DNA from 3 places in the Bradyrhizobium sp. YCK136 genome. Region 3 is predicted to be linked to each of the others. Evidence: riboswitches for the same ligand, from Rfam matches in the RefSeq annotation. Region 3 holds a riboswitch; each other region holds the start of a gene.

Region 1 (6,108 bases), 4.9 Mb from region 3:
TCGATTGAAATGACATCCGCATCCATTGCAGCGATCGCACCGATGATGTCGTTAAACTCTGAGTAGCACATATGTGTATGGATTTGCGTTTGATCGGTAACGCCCGATGAGCAGAGGCGGAAGCAATCTCCGGCCCAATCGAGATATGCCTTCCAGTCCGACCGGCGCAATGGCAATCCTTCGCGGAGTGCAGCTTCGTCGATCTGTATTATGGCTGCACCGGCATTCTCGAGATCGCGGACTTCATCGCGCATCGCGAGCGCAAGCTGACGGCAGACCTCGCTTCTAGGAATATCATCGCGAACAAACGACCAGTTCAGGATCGTCACCGGTCCGGTCAACATCGCCTTCATCGGCTTACCAGTTAGTGATTGCGCGTAGCGCCACCATTCCACGGTGATCGGCTTCGGCCGCACTACATCGCCAAACAGGATCGGGGGCCTAACGCAGCGCGAACCATAGGACTGAACCCATCCGTTCCTTGTAAATGCGAAGCCGGCGAGTTGCTCGCTGAAGTACTGCACCATGTCATTACGCTCGAATTCGCCATGCACGAGGACGTCAAGACCGATGTCCTCCTGCCAACGTACGGCGCGGGCTATCTCCTCTTTGAGGAACCTGTCGTATTGCTCCTCGCTCATCGCACCTCGCGCATGCGCCGCGCGAGCATTTCGCACCGCTGTGGTCTGCGGAAACGATCCTATCGTCGTGGTAGGAAAAGCCGGCAGTCCAAAGCGTTCCCTTTGGATCTCGGAACGACGGGCAAACGGGGTGGCGCGCTGGCGCATCGTCTGATCGATCGCCCTCATTCGGACAGCGACGTTGGCATTATGGATCTTCGGCGAGGTCCGGCGGGCAGTCGCGGCGCATTCCGACTCGGCAAGAGCTAGCCCAACATTCTGGTCGCCTGCGAGTACCCGCGCCAGGATCGCAAGCTCACGCATCTTCTGAACCGAGAAAGCAAGCCAGCTCTTGACGTCGGACGCGAGCCCGGTCTCGAGTTCAACATCGACCGGCACGTGAAGCAGCGAGCAGGACGGAGCGAGCTGTACACGGTGCCTGCCAAGCTTCGCAATCGAGGGCTTCAGCCGCTGACGGAGCGACGGCAAGTTCGACCGCCACACATTGCGGCCGTCGATGACACCGAGCGACATGACGAGATCACTTCGGCCGTCAGCAATGATCTGATCCAATAGTTCTGGCGCTCGAACCAAATCGACGTGCAGACCGGAAATTGGCAGGCTCAAGGCAGTATCCAGATTGTCGCCTAGGGCGCCGAAATAGCTCGCAAGCATGATCTTGATAGCGGGTCCCTCCTTTGCGAACCGGTTATAGGCGTGCAGCAACGATTGTCGCGCCGCCTCATCCAGATCAAGGACCAGGCAGGGCTCATCAAACTGAACCCAACTTGCCCCTCGTTTGGCTAATTCATGCAGAAGTTCGATATAGACAGGTATCAGATCATCGAGGAGAGAGAGGGGCTGGAACGCGCTATCGGTACTCTTGCCGAGCTTTAAAAATGTGACCGGCCCGATCAGGACAGGGCGGGTCTGAAAGCCAAGAGCCCTGGCTTCCTCATACTCTTCGACGGGTTTGCGAGAGCACAGTCTGAACGCCTGTCCCCGGTAAAACTCGGGAACCATGTAGTGGTAGTTGGTATCGAACCACTTGGTCATTTCCTGCGCGGGCACGCCAGATCCCCGCGTACTCTGGTCGCAACTCGCATCCTGATCGCCGCATTGCGATCCGCGGGCCATGGCGAAGTACGTCTGGAGCGAAACGGATTCTCCGTTCGAGGCGTAGATCTCCGGGATGGCGCCAACCATGACACTTGTATCAAGCACCTGATCATACAGCGAGAAGTCGTTTGACGGAATGATCGTGACGCCGAGCGATTTCTGACGAGCCCAATTCGCTGCGCGTAGGCCGGATGCGTCTTCGTGCAACTGCTGTTCACTAATCTTTCCAGACCAGTAGCTTTCTAGAGCGAGCTTGAGCTCACGCCTTGGGCCGATGCGTGGCGTTCCGAGCGTAGCAACTGGGAGAGAGAGAGGAGACATCGCGTTAACCCCTGTTGGGGACAAAGGCCATGGCGGACGCAGGCAGGAGAAGTCGCGCGTGCGACGGCTGCTTGGCGTACCACCGAGACACCCCGCCCGTGGACCAATATATTGTCGGGGCCGGTCTCCTGGCTTGCTGGTCATCGCTGCTGTCCGGCCTTCCCGAAGCCGTGCAGGCTTCAGTGACATCGTTGGACAGCGGCTCGCCACTTACAGTTGCGGGGGCAGCGCCGGCATTTGCACCGGCTTCCCTCTTAGCTCCGGATCAATGGGAACCGGAGAACCTCGACGACTTGGATTATCGGCACGAGAACTCTTCCGTCAACCTCTCAGATTATGTGCAAGCTAATCTGCGACATCTGCTAGCCGAATGACCGTGCATCTCTGTGACTTACCACCATCCAGAAACATTCTCTAATCAGAGATGTCATAATCAGACATATCCTTCTCAGATACCGGGATAGCATCCGGAGCTGCCTTGAGGCGGAGCCGCACGCCAGATCGATGAAAGGGACAGAAGCAGCCTTCCGGCGGGAGTACCGACGTTTCTATCAGAATGCTTTCGATGCGGCTTTGCGATTTCCAGAGGTTCGCCCAGCACCTCGGCTAGCCAGCTATTCTCTCAACTAAAGGATCTGCAGCGAATAGGCCAAGGCACGTGGCGGAATTTAGCAACATACGAGGCGAGGGGTTGATTTGCGTGCCACCCAGACTTCAAAGCCGGGATCAAGCCGGCTTGGTGCCGCTGGCAATCATGCAGCTCGAACGCCGGCGGCACGATAGCGAACCACACAGCTCAATAGCGGCAAACGCACTTCCGTCCATCAGGCATCCGGCATCGAGGCGTTCAACTCTTCTGCTAAATATCCGGTGCGGGACAAGGATGCACAAGCTGCGGCGGATACACTGAATAGGAACATCGAAAACGTGCAAAGGTCGGAAAGTCGACAAGAGCGACACAAACTCTGTGAAAATTTCCGCCTATTGCCTGGCACGAAGAATGCAGACCCTCGGCATGCCCAGTCTCCTCCTGCTGGGCAGGTCCAGCTCAGCCAATTGACGCAGTCGCTGTCGGGGAAGTTAGCTGCGCATGACATACAGGGAGCGCCTGATCGCGCGGGACAGCCAGCGGGTGCCACGTCGCATCCCCGTAAACTTCTTGCGATGGCTCATAGCAGGTTCGAGGTTGCCTGCTTTACAAGATGTTTGGATGAAACGCGATAGGCCGAGGGTTATGAAGAGAATGTCTGGAAGACCCGCGCTATGGCTTTGCTTGGTCGGATTCTTAATCTGCCTCGCCTGGCCGGCTGCCATGAGCAATAATATTCGGGCCAGCGACAGCCCCCTTGTCGAACGATTGAAGTCAACTTGGCGAGCGCAAGATGGTGAGACGATAGAACAAATTATCTCCAATGTCTCGAAGGTGGCACAGTTCGTGCCTCAAATGTGGGGCGTTGTTGAACTTGGCCAAAACGACTTTATTTTCGTTTCGTGGACCAGACACCGGGACAACAAATCGGACGAACAGTACGTTATCACTTGGAAGATCGCCCTCGACGGCACGTTTGAACTTGCGTCGACTTATGCGAAGCCGATGGAATTGGGCTGGCGCGCCCTGGCGCTCTCCCTGATCGCCAGTGAAGTCGCAGATGGCGAAAGGGACGCAAATCTTCGCTTTCTGCATGATCCGGCCAACTTCAACTTCGTGGCCACCCCGCAAGGCCGGCTCGGCGATCTTCTGCGGCAGGGCCGCTGCACTATCATTGAACCAGTTGGAGTGGACTACTTACCGAAGCGGAATGGCAAACCGGCCGAGACGGGTGACGTGTGGCGCGTTCAGCTCTTGGTGAATTGTAGTATCCAAGGACCACGTTATTTTGCACACAACGGGGTCATCACTTTCGAAAAGAGAGAAGGACAGGATTGGGAGCCACAATCCTCCTTTGCCAAGCGCATCGCGAAATTTGCCCCTGGCTCCTGGTTCCAACGCACCGAGCCAAATGAAGAGGAATACTTAGGAGAGCGAAGGCCCGAGTAAACTGCCGCAGAGCAACATCGCGCCGCAGTTCCTCCATGGCCCAGTGCCTCGGACCGACTGCAAGACATACGCGCTCGGCACTTGCTTTGTTTTAGCCCGATCTGTTCACGAGAGCACGGTCGTTCTTGACGTCTGACGGGGGCTGGCGGCTGGCGTGGGTGACCGTCCGGCCTTTTCTCACCGGGTTCTACATCAAGCTGTTTTGTAGGCGATGGAGGAGTGGGGCGAACGGGGGGCGGACGCCCCGCCGGTCAAGGACTGAGCGGCAGCAGCGCGCCGGGCAAGCCGCGGATCAGGTCGGCTTCGGGACATGCCGCGGCGAACGCAAGGCGAATGCGGCTCGTGGTCTCGACCACACGGGCAGCGATTTTCAGAAGACGAAGACGCAGCGTCGCGAACTCGGCAGTGGCCAATTCCCGGGCTTTGGGAATGGCGTCGCGCACGGTCAGCATCAGCCAATAAGCGGCCGTATGGAGCACGAGACGGACCTGGTTGGCGAGCGCCGAACGGCAGCTGGTGCGGTCGGAGGCGAGCTGTGTCTTATGCAGCTTGATCAGATTCTCGGCTTGGCCGCGCGCGCAATACAGGCTGTCGTAGATCCACTCGGCCGAGCCGACATCGAGGCTGGTGACGACGAAACGGATGTCGAGGCCGAGCATCGTCGCCTCAATACGGGCGACGGTGCGCCGTTCGCGATCCCAGGACTTTGCCTTGTGGCGGGTCTCGGTATAGCCACGCAGAACCGGCAGGTTCTCGATGGCGCGTCGGGTGCGGATGTCGTCGGCGACCTCGTCGACTTTTCTGGCGAGAGGCTTGGTGCCGGACAGACCGAAGATGTAGTCGATGCCGTTGGTCTCGCACCACGCCATGGCCTCCGGCCGGGCATAGTGCCCGTCGCCACGGAACGTAATTTGCGTGTTGTGCCACCGCGTCCGGATATGCCGTACCAGGCGGCGCAGATGGGCACGCACCTCGACGCCGCCCGGCGTCTTGCCGGGCCGCAGCACGACGGCCACGGGCCGGCTCTTCTCCGTGTCGTAGACGTGGATCGGCAGAAAGCAGCGTTCATCATAATGAGCGTTGAACAGCGAGAGCTGCTGATGGCCGTGGACGACGTCGCAGGTATCATCGATGTCGAGCGTGACGGATGCCGGCTCGTGGGGTAGCTATCCATCCATGCGTCGACCAAAATGTAGGTCAGCCGGATCACGTCGCGCAGGCGCGGAGCATTCTCCAGCCGCGACAGCGTCGGCTGGGAACACAGATCGCGGCCCGTGTCCGGCAGCCGTCCGCAGGCCAGCTTGAATGCCGGATCGGACCGCAGATGATCGAGGTCGTCGGCGTCCTCGTAGCCGCAGCAGATCGCGAACATGCGCGCGCGGAACATATCGACAAGGCTGTGCACGACCCGCGTCGGATCGCGCCGATCCGGGAACACCCGGGCCAGATTGTCGGCCAAGCCGAGACGCCGCTCGGCCATCGCCAGAAGCATCACGCCCCCGTTCGAGGTTAGGCGCCCACCATCGAAGGCAGCTGTGACTTTCTTGGCGTGAATGGCTGGAAACGAGAAGGGCGGAATCGTATCGTCGGTCATGGCGGGCGTGGCGTTCGCGGTTGGAGGTGATGGGGTTGGCTTCACAACCGAATCCTACGCCGTATCAGCGCTTTACACCACGCTCGCCAGCCTCTCGGGCGCCTCTTACGAATAAGACAGGTTAGCTTCCGCAACGGTCCGGGTGCCTTTCTCGCAGCAGTCCGGCCCGTCGCAAGAAGGTCGGCCGCGCGATTGCGTTTGTTCCGCCTAGTGTCAGCGGCGCGCACGAGCTTGCGAGATGTGGTTTTCCCGCCTTCACTCCAGCCGGTGTGAGGACACCACTGTGCGTGAGTATAGCAACGTCGAAGGCACCAGGAACTGGGTGTGAGACGAAACCGGCGAGGAAGTTACCGGGAGACGTTCACCGGTAGCGACCCGGCATACCGCTGAGCGCTTGCGCATTTCCGAGCGCGCAG
Region 2 (6,108 bases), on a different replicon from region 3:
ATGTTCGGCTGCGCGGCGAGCCCGGCGTAGTAGGAGAGTATCACCGACGGCGGAATGCGGCCGGTGTAGCTGGCGTAGCGAATGTTGCGGAAGCGCTTGAGGAGCTGGAGGGCGAGCGTCGCAGTGTTCTTGACGATGAAGTCGCACTGATCGGGAACATCGTCCACATCTGCGTCGGCGCGAGCGGCAAGGAGCTATGGCTGATTTTGGGTGACGCGGCCTGATCAGGCGGCGTGGCTTTCAGTGTTCGGAATGACTTCGATTCCGTCGATGAACTTTACACCGGCGATGACTTTCGGCAACTGGTTCGTGCTCTTCAATCGCCGCCAGGTCTTCGATGCGGCGTCGATGAGCTTGAACACCATCAGCTTCGCAGTTTGTTGCGACAGCGATCCCTTGGTCCGCACCGTTCGGTGGCGCACCGTGGCGAAGACGCTCTCGATCGGGTTCGAGCTGCGTAGGTGGATCCAGTGCTCAGCAGGGAAGTCGAAGAAGGCGAGCAGCGCATGGCGATCCTTGATCAGGCACTCCACCGCACGTCCGTATTTGACGTGGTATTTCTCTTCCTGCCGCACCACTCCATTGATGAGCCATGTATCTGGATGCAGCGAGTAAGTGCCCATCGCGAGTAGCATTCCCTTTTTCGGCAACTCTTCACCGAATACTCGCTGCATTTCACTTAGAGCTTTGCTTTCGCCATAGAGCCGCGACCACTTATGGAATGTTGCTTCAATCTCCCAGTCCTGGCAGGTGCCCTCGCGAAGACCGTCATCCGTTCGGTATCGGTATTTGAAGAGATATGGGCAGGGAATGTAGCTGCGAACGACCTGCTTCGAGAAGAGATCGCTTTGAGCGCGTATTGCGTCGAACGTTTCCTTCTCGTCATCGATGTCCTTCTGGCCCTTTTTCTCATAGCGGAATGACGTCACCTCGAGCGGCTTGAGCAACGCAAAACTCTTCCCGGCCTGGCGCTCGCGATTGAGGCTGGTCACTATAGTCTTGGCAAGAATGTGAGTTGGCGCGGGGTCCCGGCGCCGATCGGCACGTTAAGCCGTTGACATCATTAATCTGGGCAAGGTCATTCCATCGCGCCGATTCACAAATCAATCCGCTTCGCGCTCCATCCGGCCACAAAAATCGCGGCGCTGGCTAACCCGTCTTATTCGCGAGAGGGCGCCTGAGAGGCTGGCGAGCGTGGTGTAAAGCGCTGATGCGGCGTAGGATTCGGTTGCGAAGCCACCCCATCACCTTCAACCGCGAACGCCACGCCCGCCATGACCGATGATACGATTTCAGACCACTATCGAGAAGCAAGAATTCAACACAAATAAAACCTCTGCCTCGCGCTCGATCTCTTCATGCTTGATAGTCTCGTTTCGGATCACCTACCGCGTCTAATAGGCCGCTCGCGCCGGTTTCTTTGGACGCGGCACGACCGCGACTCCACGTTTCGGCACAGAAATGATCGGGAGTCACTCAATCTTTCTTCAACTTAACCCGTCTTATTCGTAAGAGTGCGCCTGAGGGGTAAAGCGCTGATGCGGCGTAGGATTCGGTTGCGAAGCCAACCCCATCACCTCCAACCGCGAACGCCACGCCCGCCATGACCGACGATACGATTCCGCCCTTCTCGTTTCCAGCCATTCACGCCAAGAAAGTCACAGCTGCCTTCGATGGTGGGCGCCTAACCTCGAACGGGGGCGTGATGCTTCTGGCGATGGCCGAGCGGCGTCTCGGTTTGGCCAACAATCTGGCCCGGGTGTTCCCGGATCGGCGCGATCCGACGCGGGTCGTGCACAGCCTGGTCGATATGTTCCGCGCTCGCATGTTCGCGATCTGCTGCGGCTACGAGGACGCCGACGACCTCGATCATCTGAGGTCCGATCCGGCATTCAAACTGGCCTGCGGTCGCCTACCGGACACGGGCCGGGATTTGTGTTCCCAGCCGACGCTGTCGCGGCTGGAGAATGCTCCGCGCCTGCGCGACGTGATCCGGCTGACCTACACTTTGGTCGACGCATGGATGGATAGCTACCCGCGCGAGCCGGCATCCGTCACGCTCGACATCGATGATACCTGCGACGTCGTCCACGGCCATCAGCAGCTCTCGCTGTTCAACGCTCATTATGACGAACGCTGCTTCCTGCCGATCCACGTCTACGACACGGAGAAGAGCCGGCCCGTGGCCGTCGTGCTGCGGCCCGGCAAGACGCCGGGCGGCGTCGAGGTGCGTGCCCATCTGCGCCGTACGGCATATCCGGACGCGGTGGCACAACACGCAAATTACGTTCCGTGGCGACGGGCACTATGCCCGGCCGGAGGCCATGGCGTGGTGCGAGACCAACGGCATCGACTACATCTTCGGTCTGTCCGGCACCAAGCCTCTCGCCAGAAAAGTCGACGAGGTCGCCGACGACATCCGCACCCGACGCGCCATCGAGAACCTGCCGGTTCTGCGTGGCTATACCGAGACGCGCCACAAGGCAAAGTCCTGGGATCGCGAACGGCGCACCGTCGCCCGTATTGAGGCGACGATGCTCGGCCTCGACATCCGTTTCGTCGTCACCAGCCTCGATGTCGGCTCGGCCGAGTGGATCTACGACAGCCTGTATTGCGCGCGCGGCCAAGCCGAGAATCTGATCAAGCTGCATAAGACACAGCTCGCCTCCGACCGCACCAGCTGCCGTTCGGCGCTCGCCAACCAGGTCCGTCTCGTGCTCCATACGGCCGCTTATTGGCTGATGCTGACCGTGCGCGACGCCATTCCCAAAGCCCGGGAATTGGCCGCTGCCGAGTTCGCGACGCTGCGTCTTCGTCTCTTGAAACTCGCTGCCCGTGTGGTCGAGACCACGAGCCGCATTCGCCTTGCGTTCGCCGCGGCATGTCCCGAAGCCGACCTGATCCGCGGCTTGCCCGGCGCGCTGCTGCCGCTCAGTCCTTGACCGGCGGGGCGTCCGCCCCCGTTCGCCCAACCCATCCCTCAAGCGCGTTGCAAAGTACCGGTCGTCAGGCGGCGAAAAGCCGAAGGCAATCCTGTGCGCCTCGTCAGACAAGATGTGCGGCCGCATCAATCGGGCCCAAAAGCCGCACTCTCACGAATAGGACGGGCTAAGCAGCCCGAGACAATCGACGCGTGGCGCAACGAAGACGAGAACCCATGACGGGCTCTATATTTCCGCTGCAATAAACTACCTGTTGACACAGAATCGAATATGCCCCCTAAATGTAGCCGTCACGGTCTCTCGAATCACAAGATAGAGAGCTAAGAGGGAAGCCGGTACGGCCGAAAGCCAAAGCCGGCGCTGCCCCCGCAACTGTAAGCGGCGAGCCGATGTCGATAGAGTCACTGGCGCAAAATCTCCGCGTCGGGAAGGCCAGACAGCAGCAATAACCCGCGAGCCAGGAGACCTGCCGCGACAACAACAGAGTCCTCGGGCGGGGTGTCCCGGTGGTCGCTTGCCGGCAGTCGGCCGCCGAGGGCGGCTCGTTTTCCGCATGCGCCTACCTCGGCCCTGCCCCAACCCATATGGGATGCCGATGTCTGGTCTGGGTCAAAGCAATTCTTTGCAAGCCGCATTGCCGCGCTCGATCGTCAAACGCGATGGCGACACGGTTGTGTTCGATGCCGGCAAGATCCGTTCTGCGATCGCGCGCGCGGGACGGGCGACCGGCGAGTTCGACGACGAGGCGGCCGGCCGGCTCACGGGAGAGACTATCAAGGTCATCGCGCACCGCTTCGCCGGCGCAACGCCCCAAATTGAAGAGGTGCAGGATATTGTCGAGCAGGTGCTGATCGCGGCCGACTATTTCGCCACTGCGCGCGCCTACATCGTCTATCGTGAGAAACGCGGACAGGCGCGTCGGGACCACAAGACGATGGTTGATGTCGCCGCTTCCATCAACGAGTATCTCGAACGTACCGACTGGCGCGTGAATGCCAACGCCAACCAGGGCTATTCGCTGGGCGGCCTTATCCTGAACCTCTCGGGCAAGGTCGTCGCCAACTACTGGCTGTCGCACATCTACCCGCCGGAGATCGGCCACGCCCATCGTGAAGGCGACATCCATATCCATGACCTCGACATGCTCGCCGGTTATTGCGCCGGCTGGTCGCTGCGCACGCTCTTGACCGAGGGACTGAACGGCGTGCCCGGCAAGGTCGAGGCCGGCCCGCCGAAGCACATGTCGAGTGCGGTCGGGCAGATCGTCAATTTTCTCGGCACGTTGCAGAACGAGTGGGCGGGCGCGCAAGCCTTCAGTTCGTTCGACACCTATATGGCGCCGTTCATCCGGAGGGACGGCTTGAGCTACGGCGACGTACTGCAATCGATCCAGGAGCTCATCTACAACCTCAATGTCCCCTCGCGCTGGGGTACGCAGACGCCTTTCACCAATCTCACCTTCGACTGGACCTGCCCGGAGGACCTCCGCGATCAGGTGCCGGTGATCGGCGGAGAGGAGATGGATTTCACCTATGGCGACCTGCGTTCCGAAATGGACATGATCAACCGCGCCTATATGGAGGTGATGACGAAAGGTGACGCCAAGGGCCGTGTATTCACCTTTCCAATCCCGACCTACAACATCGCTGCGGATTTCCCCTGGGAGAGCGATAACGCTGATCGCCTGTTCGAGATGACGGCGAAATACGGCCTGCCCTACTTCCAGAACTTCATCAATTCCGAGCTCAAGCCGAACATGATCCGCTCGATGTGCTGCCGACTACAGCTCGATCTCACCGAGCTGCTCAAGCGCGGTAACGGCCTGTTCGGCAGCGCTGAGCAGACCGGCTCTATTGGTGTGGTTACCATTAATTGCGCTCGCCTCGGCTATCTGCATCGCGGCGACGAAGCGGGCCTATTCCATCGCCTCGACGCGCTGCTGGAAATCGGTCGCAACAGCCTGGACATCAAGCGCAAGGTCGTGCAACGCTACATGGACGACGGACTTTTTCCCTATAGCAAGCGCTATCTGGGCACGCTGCGCAACCATTTCTCGACGCTCGGCGTCAATGGCGTCAACGAGATGATCCGCAACCTCACCGCCGATTGCGAGAACATCAGCACACCCTGGGGCCATGCCTTTGCGGTACGGCTGCTCGACCATGTGCGCGCGCGCATCGCCGCGTTCCAGACCGAAACCGGCATCCTGTTCAACCTCGAAGCCACGCCCGCGGAGGGCACGACCTACCGCTTCGCGAAGGAAGACCGCAAGCGCTACCCCGGAATCTTGCAGGCGGGCACCGTCGATCTCCCCTATTACACCAATTCGAGCCAGCTTCCGGTCGGCCTCACCGACGATCCGTTCGAGGCCCTTGAGCGCCAAGACGAGCTGCAACGCAAATACACCGGCGGTACGGTGCTCCATCTCTACATGGGCTCACGCTTGTCCTCGGGCGCAGCGTGCAAGAAGCTCGTGCGGCGGGCGCTCTCAAATTTCCGCCTACCCTACGTCACCGTCACGCCGACATTCTCGATCTGTCCGACGCACGGCTATCTCGAAGGCGAGCATGCCTTCTGCCCGAAATGCGACGCCGAACGGCTCGCAGCCAAGCGGCATGCCGCCGCGCACTGAAAGGAGACCACAGATGAACGAATCCACTGCCCGTGCGACCAGCACCGATTCCGCGGTGACGCTCAGCGACGACGAGCGCCAGCCCTGTGAGGTCTGGACCCGCGTGATGGGTTATCACCGGCCGGTGTCGTCGTTCAATCGCGGCAAGAAAGGCGAGCACAATGAGCGCAGGTTCTTCGCTGAAGCGCGCGTCGCGCTCGGCTGAATTGCAGATTGGCGGGCTGGCCCGGCTGTCCACCTGCGACTGGCCGGGCGAGCTCGTGGCAACGGTGTTCTGCCAGGGCTGCCCTTGGTCGTGCGGCTATTGCCACAACCCGCATCTGATTCCGCCGAGGGGAGACTTCGAAATCGCGTGGCCGGACGTGCTGTCTTTTCTCGACAGCCGTCGCGGCCTGCTCGACGGCGTGGTGTTCTCTGGCGGCGAACCCACCCTCCAGGCGGCGCTGCCGGACGCGATGCGTGCTGTGCGACGCGAACTCGGCTTCCGCATCGGATTGCACACCGCCGGGCCCTATCCCACACGGCTGTCCGCCG
Region 3 (6,108 bases):
GTCAACGGCAAACCATTCGACCTCTCGGGCCGAGGGCGATATTCGCTTCCGTTCCGCCGATGGGGCGGTCGTCCAGTCCGGCGATGCATCGATCACGCCGGCTTCGGCCGGGGTCAGCTGCCCTCGCGAGAACAGCCGGCCGTGATCCATGGAGAGCCATCCACTGAAGATCCACGTCAGCACGAAGACGGTCGCCACGAGGCCGATGATATGATGAAGGGCGTGCCAGCCGCGATAAGGCGAGGAGATCCGGTATCTTCGCATCCTGGACCGCACGATTCCGAGCACTGCACCCAGCATGGCTGCAATCAGCGCCAACAGCGACAGCGTCCAGACCACGCCGTCCCACAGCGCCCAGTTGCTCCTGAGGACCGTCGGATAGATCCAGTGCAGGACGCTGCCGACGAGGTTCCAGCCGCGCTCGCTTCGCGTCGTATCCAGCACAACCTCGCCGGTGCGCGACGAGACGTAGAGCTCCGTTCCGGCCGCGTCGCCGAGCGTTGCGCGAAACAAGGGACGGTGACGGTCAAAGCCGTTCGGCACGCTCCACTGGTCGTAGTCCGCCTGCGCAACGACAGCCGCATGCGCGGCATCGAGCCCGCGCTGGCGCGCATGAGCCCGCACGATGGCGAGCACGACCTCGGGCGACCGCACCGATGCATCCTGCCCGTCGGTCGCGCGAACCGCGCGAAGGCGCGAGGGCCCCGACACGACGTAGACCGGCCCGTCGCTCCGCTGAATCAGGCGCAGGCGCGTAGCATCGGCGATGCCGCTCGCGGCCACGGCATCGGCAACGCCGATCCTCACCTCCGTACGATCCACCGGCGCGAGACCGGCAATCCGCTCCGTTTCCGTCAGCGATGGAAACGGAACGAAGTGCATCACGATTCCCGTCGCGAACCACATCGCGAACAGCAGGCAGAACGCGATCCCGAGCCAGCGATGCAGCAGGACGATCGCACCCATCATGTGGTCAGCGCCCTACCATTTGAATGCGGCCGAGAGTTCATAGGTTCGCGGCGCGCCCAGCAAGATCTGGTCGGGATAGAACGGATCGCCCCATATCGCGTAGCGCTTGTCGGCGATGTTGCGCACGCGGAAGGTCAGGCGAGCCTGATCGACCGCGTTGAATACCGTCTTGGGAATGTCGACGAAGGCATAGACGTCGGCGACGGTATACGCCTTCATCGTCACCGTGTTGGCATCGGTATTGTAGCGGTCGCCGACATGACGGCCGGTGATGCCGACTTCGACCGGCCACGGCGTGAAGAAGCGGTACAAGGCGCCAGCATTGGCAACGATGCGCGGCACGTTCGGCGGCGTGTTGCCCGAGAACGATCCGCCGACGAAATTGTAGTCGGCATAGCGCGCATCGACATAAGCGATGTTGCCCCACAGCCGAAGGGGCTCGATCGGCCGCACCGAGGCCGCGAGCTCGACGCCCTTCGACTCCTGCCGTCCCGCAATATTGAGCGCCTGCCCGCCGGCCGCCGCATAGACGTTCTTGCGCAGGATGTCGTAAGCCGAGAACGACCACTCCGCCCGGTTGTCCCAGAACAGGTGCTTGACGCCGGTCTCGTAGGTCCGCGCGATCGTGAGGTCCAGCGGCTGGGTCGGCAGCAGCAGGAAGATGTTGTTGGCGGAGATATCAGCGCCGGTCGCGTACTGGCTGAAGAAGGTGAGGCCCGGAACGGCCTCCCAGGTGTAGCCGATGCGTCCCGTCACCGGCGCCCAGTCCTTGGTGAACGGAAAGCCCGCGTTCACCAGACCGTTCTCGTCGGTCGAGTTGCGGTCGAGCCCGATATGCTCGACGCGCAGCCCGCCGATCAGCGCGAAGGTCCGCGTCAGCTTCAGCCGGTCCTCGAACGACAGCGCCTCGTTGTCGATGCGCGCGGTCTGCTGCTTGGTCGCGAGCAGTCCGTAATAGCCACGATCGAAATCGACCAGCGGAACATAGTCGTTCGGGAATTTCGCCGCGCCTGGCCTGACGAAGTCGAGATAGCTCGACGACAGCGTCGTGACCAGCCGGTTGTCGAAGCCTGCGATGTTCGTGTCCCAGATCAGGTCGGTGATATTGCCGACAAGGCGCTGGCTGTGCGCGACATAGAAGCGCTCGCGATACACTTGGTTTTTCGTGGAATCGAACGCCTCGATCTCGTTGTTGAACCACGACCGCTCCGCGCCGTAACCATAGGCCTGACTCTTCAGCGTCAGGTCCGGCGCCAGTTTCAGCTCGAAGCCGCCGCGCAACCAGACCTCTTGCGCTACGTTTCGGTTGTCGAGAACGTTGTAGTTGGTGTTGAAGGTGCGGTCGTCGATCGTGACGGCCCCGAGGTCGGTCCTGTTGAAGTAGGTGCCGGAAACAATCCCCGTCGTCGCATGCGAGCCGCTGAAAGCGACCGGCACCAGCGGCGCGCCCCAATAGGCCTTCCCGCGATCCTCGCGGTACTCGATCGCACCCCAGACCTTGAGGCTGTCGGAGATGCGGTAGTTGAGCTGGCCGGACACGTCGAGCGTCTTGGTGTTGGTGTCGTCGACAAAGCCGTTGAGCGAGGAGCGGCTGATGTCGAAGCGGTAGTCGAGGCCCTGAACGTTGGTGCTGCCGCCCGAGCCGTAATGCGCGCGGAACGAGTTCAGGGAGTCGTACGAGAAGTCCGCCTCGTTGCGGATCGCTCCGGTGTGCGGCTGCTTGGTGACGAGGTTGATCGAGCCGCCGGCGGCGCCCTCGCCCGAGATCAGCGAGGCCGGGCCCTTCAGGAATTCGACGGCCTCCAGATTGGCGGTGTCCATGATTCGCGAGGTCATGTTCTGCGGGCCGATCTTGATGCCGTTGTAGAGCGTGTTGATCTGGCTGTTGGTGAAGCCGCGCATCGAGAAGCCTGCCGGCTCTCCCGGAGCGTCGCCGGAGGTGACGCCGACCGCGCCTTGTGCGACCTCGGACACGGTGCGATAGCCCTGCTCGCGCATGGTCTCGGCCGAGATCACCTCGACGGTCGCGGGCGTCTCGCGCACGGTCAGGCCGAGACGCGAGGCGCTCTCAGCCACCGCATTGCTGTTGAGCGGCGTTGGCGCCCCCGCGGCCGGCACGGCGGGCTTGGGCGCCGCCGATGCGACCACTGGCCTGCGTGCTGCTGCGCGGCGCGCACTCTGCGCGTCCCGGGCAGCCGGCTTGGCCGGCTTGCGGGACTGGGCGGGCGACACCTCGACAGGCGGCAGCGGTTCGCGGACCTGCTGCGCCTGCGCGGCGGGCAGATCGGCGACTGTAAACGACGTGAGAGCAGCAGAGGCGAGCAGGAAACGGCGCGACCGTACAATACGGATAGAAGACACAGCGGGACCTCGGTATGACGTCAGTGGCACGTCACAGCGAACGAGGTCTCACCTTTGGCCTTTCAGCCCTCCGATGAAGCCGAATGTCTGTACTCCCCGACCGACATCTTCGCGTGTGACCACGGCTGACGGCAGGTCTCCTGGCTCGCGGGTCGTCACCACTTCGTCGCCTTCCCGGGACCGAGGACCCAGTGGCTTCTGACGAAGGATTATCCGCTTACAGTTGCGGGGGCAGCCGCGGCATTGGGGAAACATCCCCGCACCGCATTCCCTTTTCATCCCCTCTCGGGGGAAACCGTCGCGAGCATCTAGGATTACGATCGAGACAGAGTCAATGTGGCAGTTGCGGCGTTATTGCCTCAGCGACCAACTTCCTTGGAGATAAGCATGGAAGGCGAGACCTTCCTCTGGCTGATACGCCATGCACCCGTCGACGGCGTCGCGGGGACGATTCACGCGCAGGACGCGCCTGCCGATCTCGGCGATCGCGCGCAACTGGAAGCGTTGCGCCAGCGCCTGCCGTGGGACTCTGCGAGCTATGCCAGCCCGTCGCGGCGCACGGTCGAGACGGCGCGCGCATTGGGGCTCGAACCGGAGCTGATGGGCAACTTCAGCGAACAGGATTTCGGCGACTGGACCGGCCGGCGGCATGACGAACTCGCCGCAATGGGCGGCGAAGTCTACGCGCAATTCTGGAGCGACCCTGCGCACCTGAGACCACCGGGCGGCGAAAGCTTCGAGGATCAGGTCGCGCGCGTCCGCCTGGGCCTGTCACGGATCGGCGCCGGGCCAGCAACGCTCGTCGTGCATTCCGGCACGATCCGCGCCGCACTGTGCATCGCGCTGGATCTTGCGCCGCAAGCTGCCCTGCGCTTCGTGATCGATCCGCTGTCGCTCACCAGGATCGACCGGCTCGCGACCGGCTGGCGCGTCGTGTCGGTCAATCAGCGCGTGGTGTGAGCCGGATCAGGCCGGGCGATCCGGCACATTGGCCTGCGCGAAGGTCGCCATGCCGTTGTGAAGCGCACAGGCCGATCGCACCAGCGGCAGCGCGATGGCGGCGCCAGATCCCTCCCCGAGCCTCAGATCGAGGCTGATCAACGGCTGCACGTTCAGGGCGCGAAGCACCAGCCGATGCCCCTGCTCCGCCGATTGATGCGACGGCAGCAGGAAAGGCTGGCATGACGGATTGAGGCGCACGGCGGCCAGCGCCGCGACCGACACGATGAAGCCGTCGATCAATACGGGAATGCGGCGTTGCGCGGCCGCGATGATCGCACCGCAAATGGCCGCGATCTCGAGGCCGCCGACGGCGCACAGGATTTTTTCGGGCGCCGCAGCCGCAACGCCATGGCGCGCAACCGCGGCATCGATCACGCGCGCCTTGTGCGCACGGCCGGCGGCATCGACGCCGGTGCCGCTGCCCGCGATTTCTTCGGCGCTCACGCCGAGCAGACTCGCCGCGATCGCCGCCGAGGTCGTGGTGTTGCCGATACCCATCTCGCCGAAGATCAGAAGATCGGGCTGGCCGGCTGCCGCGCGCGCAACCGCACGCTCGCCGGCCTCGAAGGCGAAGGCCAGCTCTGCAGGCGTGAGCGCAGCCTCGACGCTGAAATCGCGCGTGCCGCTGCGCGGCTTGTCGGTGACGATGCCTATCATCTCGTCTTGCGCCAGTGTGCCGGCGTCAACGACTTCCAGGTGCGAACCCAACTCACGCGCCAGCACCGAGATCGCGGCGCCGCCCGAGGCGAAGTTCGCCATCATCGCGATGGTCACGGCTTGCGGATAGGCCGACACGCCTTGCGCAACGATGCCGTGGTCGCCCGCGAAGATGATGATCGGCACGCGTGCCGCGCGTGGCTGCTCGGTCGCTTGCAGGCCCGCGAGCTCGATCGCGAGCTGCTCGAGCCGGCCGAGCGCGCCGGTCGGCTTCGTCAGTTGCGCCTGCCGCACGATCGCCGCGTCGCGATGGACCGCGGAGATCTCGGGGCACTTATAGTAGACCCATTCGGGGAGCATGCTGCCTCGCTTACGGCCTGCGCTTGAGGATGTAGCAGTCCATGATCCAGCCGTGCCGCTCGCGCGCCTCCTGCCGCAGCGCGGCGATGCGCGGGCCCACCTCGGCCAGCGCGCCGGACATGATGATCTGATCGGGCATGCCGAGATAGGCGCCCCACCAGATCTGGAGCCCGACCGGATCGAGCGACTGAAACGCCGTGCCGCCATCGAGCATCACGACCACGGTGTCTGCGCTTACCGGCCAGCCGCCTTCACGCAAGCGGCGGCCTGTCGTGACCAGAAAGGGCTCGCCGATGTCGTTGAGCGGCAGCGCATGCGCCGCGCACAACGCCTGGATCGACGTGATGCCGGGGATGACCTCGATCTCCGGCAAGGGATCGAGCCGGCCCGCAATGCGCAGCGAGGAATCGTAGAGCGACGGATCGCCCCAGATTAGCAGCGCGACCCTGCCATCCCCTTCGAGATGGCTCGTGATGGTCTGCGACCATTTCGCGGCGACCGCATCGTGCCAATCGTCGACGCCCTTGCGGTAGTCCGCCTCGCCTGCGTCGCGCACGGGAAGATCGAACTCGGCGATACGCGTGTTGTCGCTGGTCAGCGCATCCGCGCAGATCGTCCGCCTGAGATCGGCGAGATCGGACTTTGCGCTCCCCTTGCGCGGGATCAGGACGAGATCGGCCGCGTTGATGGCGCGGGTCGCGGCGTGCGTGAGCTGCTCGGGATCGCCGCAACCGATGCCTATCAGGGAGAGAGTGAGCA

Evidence for each region. A riboswitch is a leader RNA that binds a small molecule or an ion and turns the genes downstream of it on or off. The one in region 3 is predicted to bind cobalamin.
Region 1: it holds a riboswitch for cobalamin, as region 3 does, so the genes downstream of both, metE (5-methyltetrahydropteroyltriglutamate--homocysteine S-methyltransferase) here and ACFLEY_RS29995 (TonB-dependent receptor) in region 3, are expected to answer to the same signal.
Region 2: it holds a riboswitch for cobalamin, as region 3 does, so the genes downstream of both, ACFLEY_RS48550 (ribonucleoside triphosphate reductase) here and ACFLEY_RS29995 (TonB-dependent receptor) in region 3, are expected to answer to the same signal.

The regions. Positions count from the first base shown of each region.
Region 1 is NZ_CP172424.1:1,292,395-1,298,502, reverse strand. It holds gene metE (5-methyltetrahydropteroyltriglutamate--homocysteine S-methyltransferase) at 1-2,060, opposite strand, end outside; cobalamin riboswitch at 2,161-2,363, opposite strand; gene ACFLEY_RS06110 (nodulate formation efficiency C protein) at 3,373-4,098, shown strand; partial or broken gene ACFLEY_RS06105 (IS1380-like element ISBdi2 family transposase) at 4,350-5,692, opposite strand.
Region 2 is NZ_CP172426.1:88,531-94,638, reverse strand. It holds gene ACFLEY_RS48565 (hypothetical protein) at 1-167, opposite strand, end outside; partial or broken gene ACFLEY_RS48560 (transposase) at 225-563, opposite strand; partial or broken gene ACFLEY_RS48555 (IS1380-like element ISBdi2 family transposase) at 1,604-2,942, shown strand; cobalamin riboswitch at 3,219-3,431, shown strand; gene ACFLEY_RS48550 (ribonucleoside triphosphate reductase) at 3,565-5,574, shown strand; gene nrdD (anaerobic ribonucleoside-triphosphate reductase) at 5,588-5,779, shown strand; gene ACFLEY_RS48540 (anaerobic ribonucleoside-triphosphate reductase activating protein) at 5,736-6,108, shown strand, end outside.
Region 3 is NZ_CP172424.1:6,177,150-6,183,257, forward strand. It holds gene ACFLEY_RS29990 (PepSY domain-containing protein) at 1-969, opposite strand, end outside; gene ACFLEY_RS29995 (TonB-dependent receptor) at 982-3,330, opposite strand; cobalamin riboswitch at 3,443-3,645, opposite strand; gene ACFLEY_RS30000 (histidine phosphatase family protein) at 3,718-4,290, shown strand; gene cobT (nicotinate-nucleotide--dimethylbenzimidazole phosphoribosyltransferase) at 4,297-5,349, opposite strand; gene cobF (precorrin-6A synthase (deacetylating)) at 5,360-6,108, opposite strand, start outside.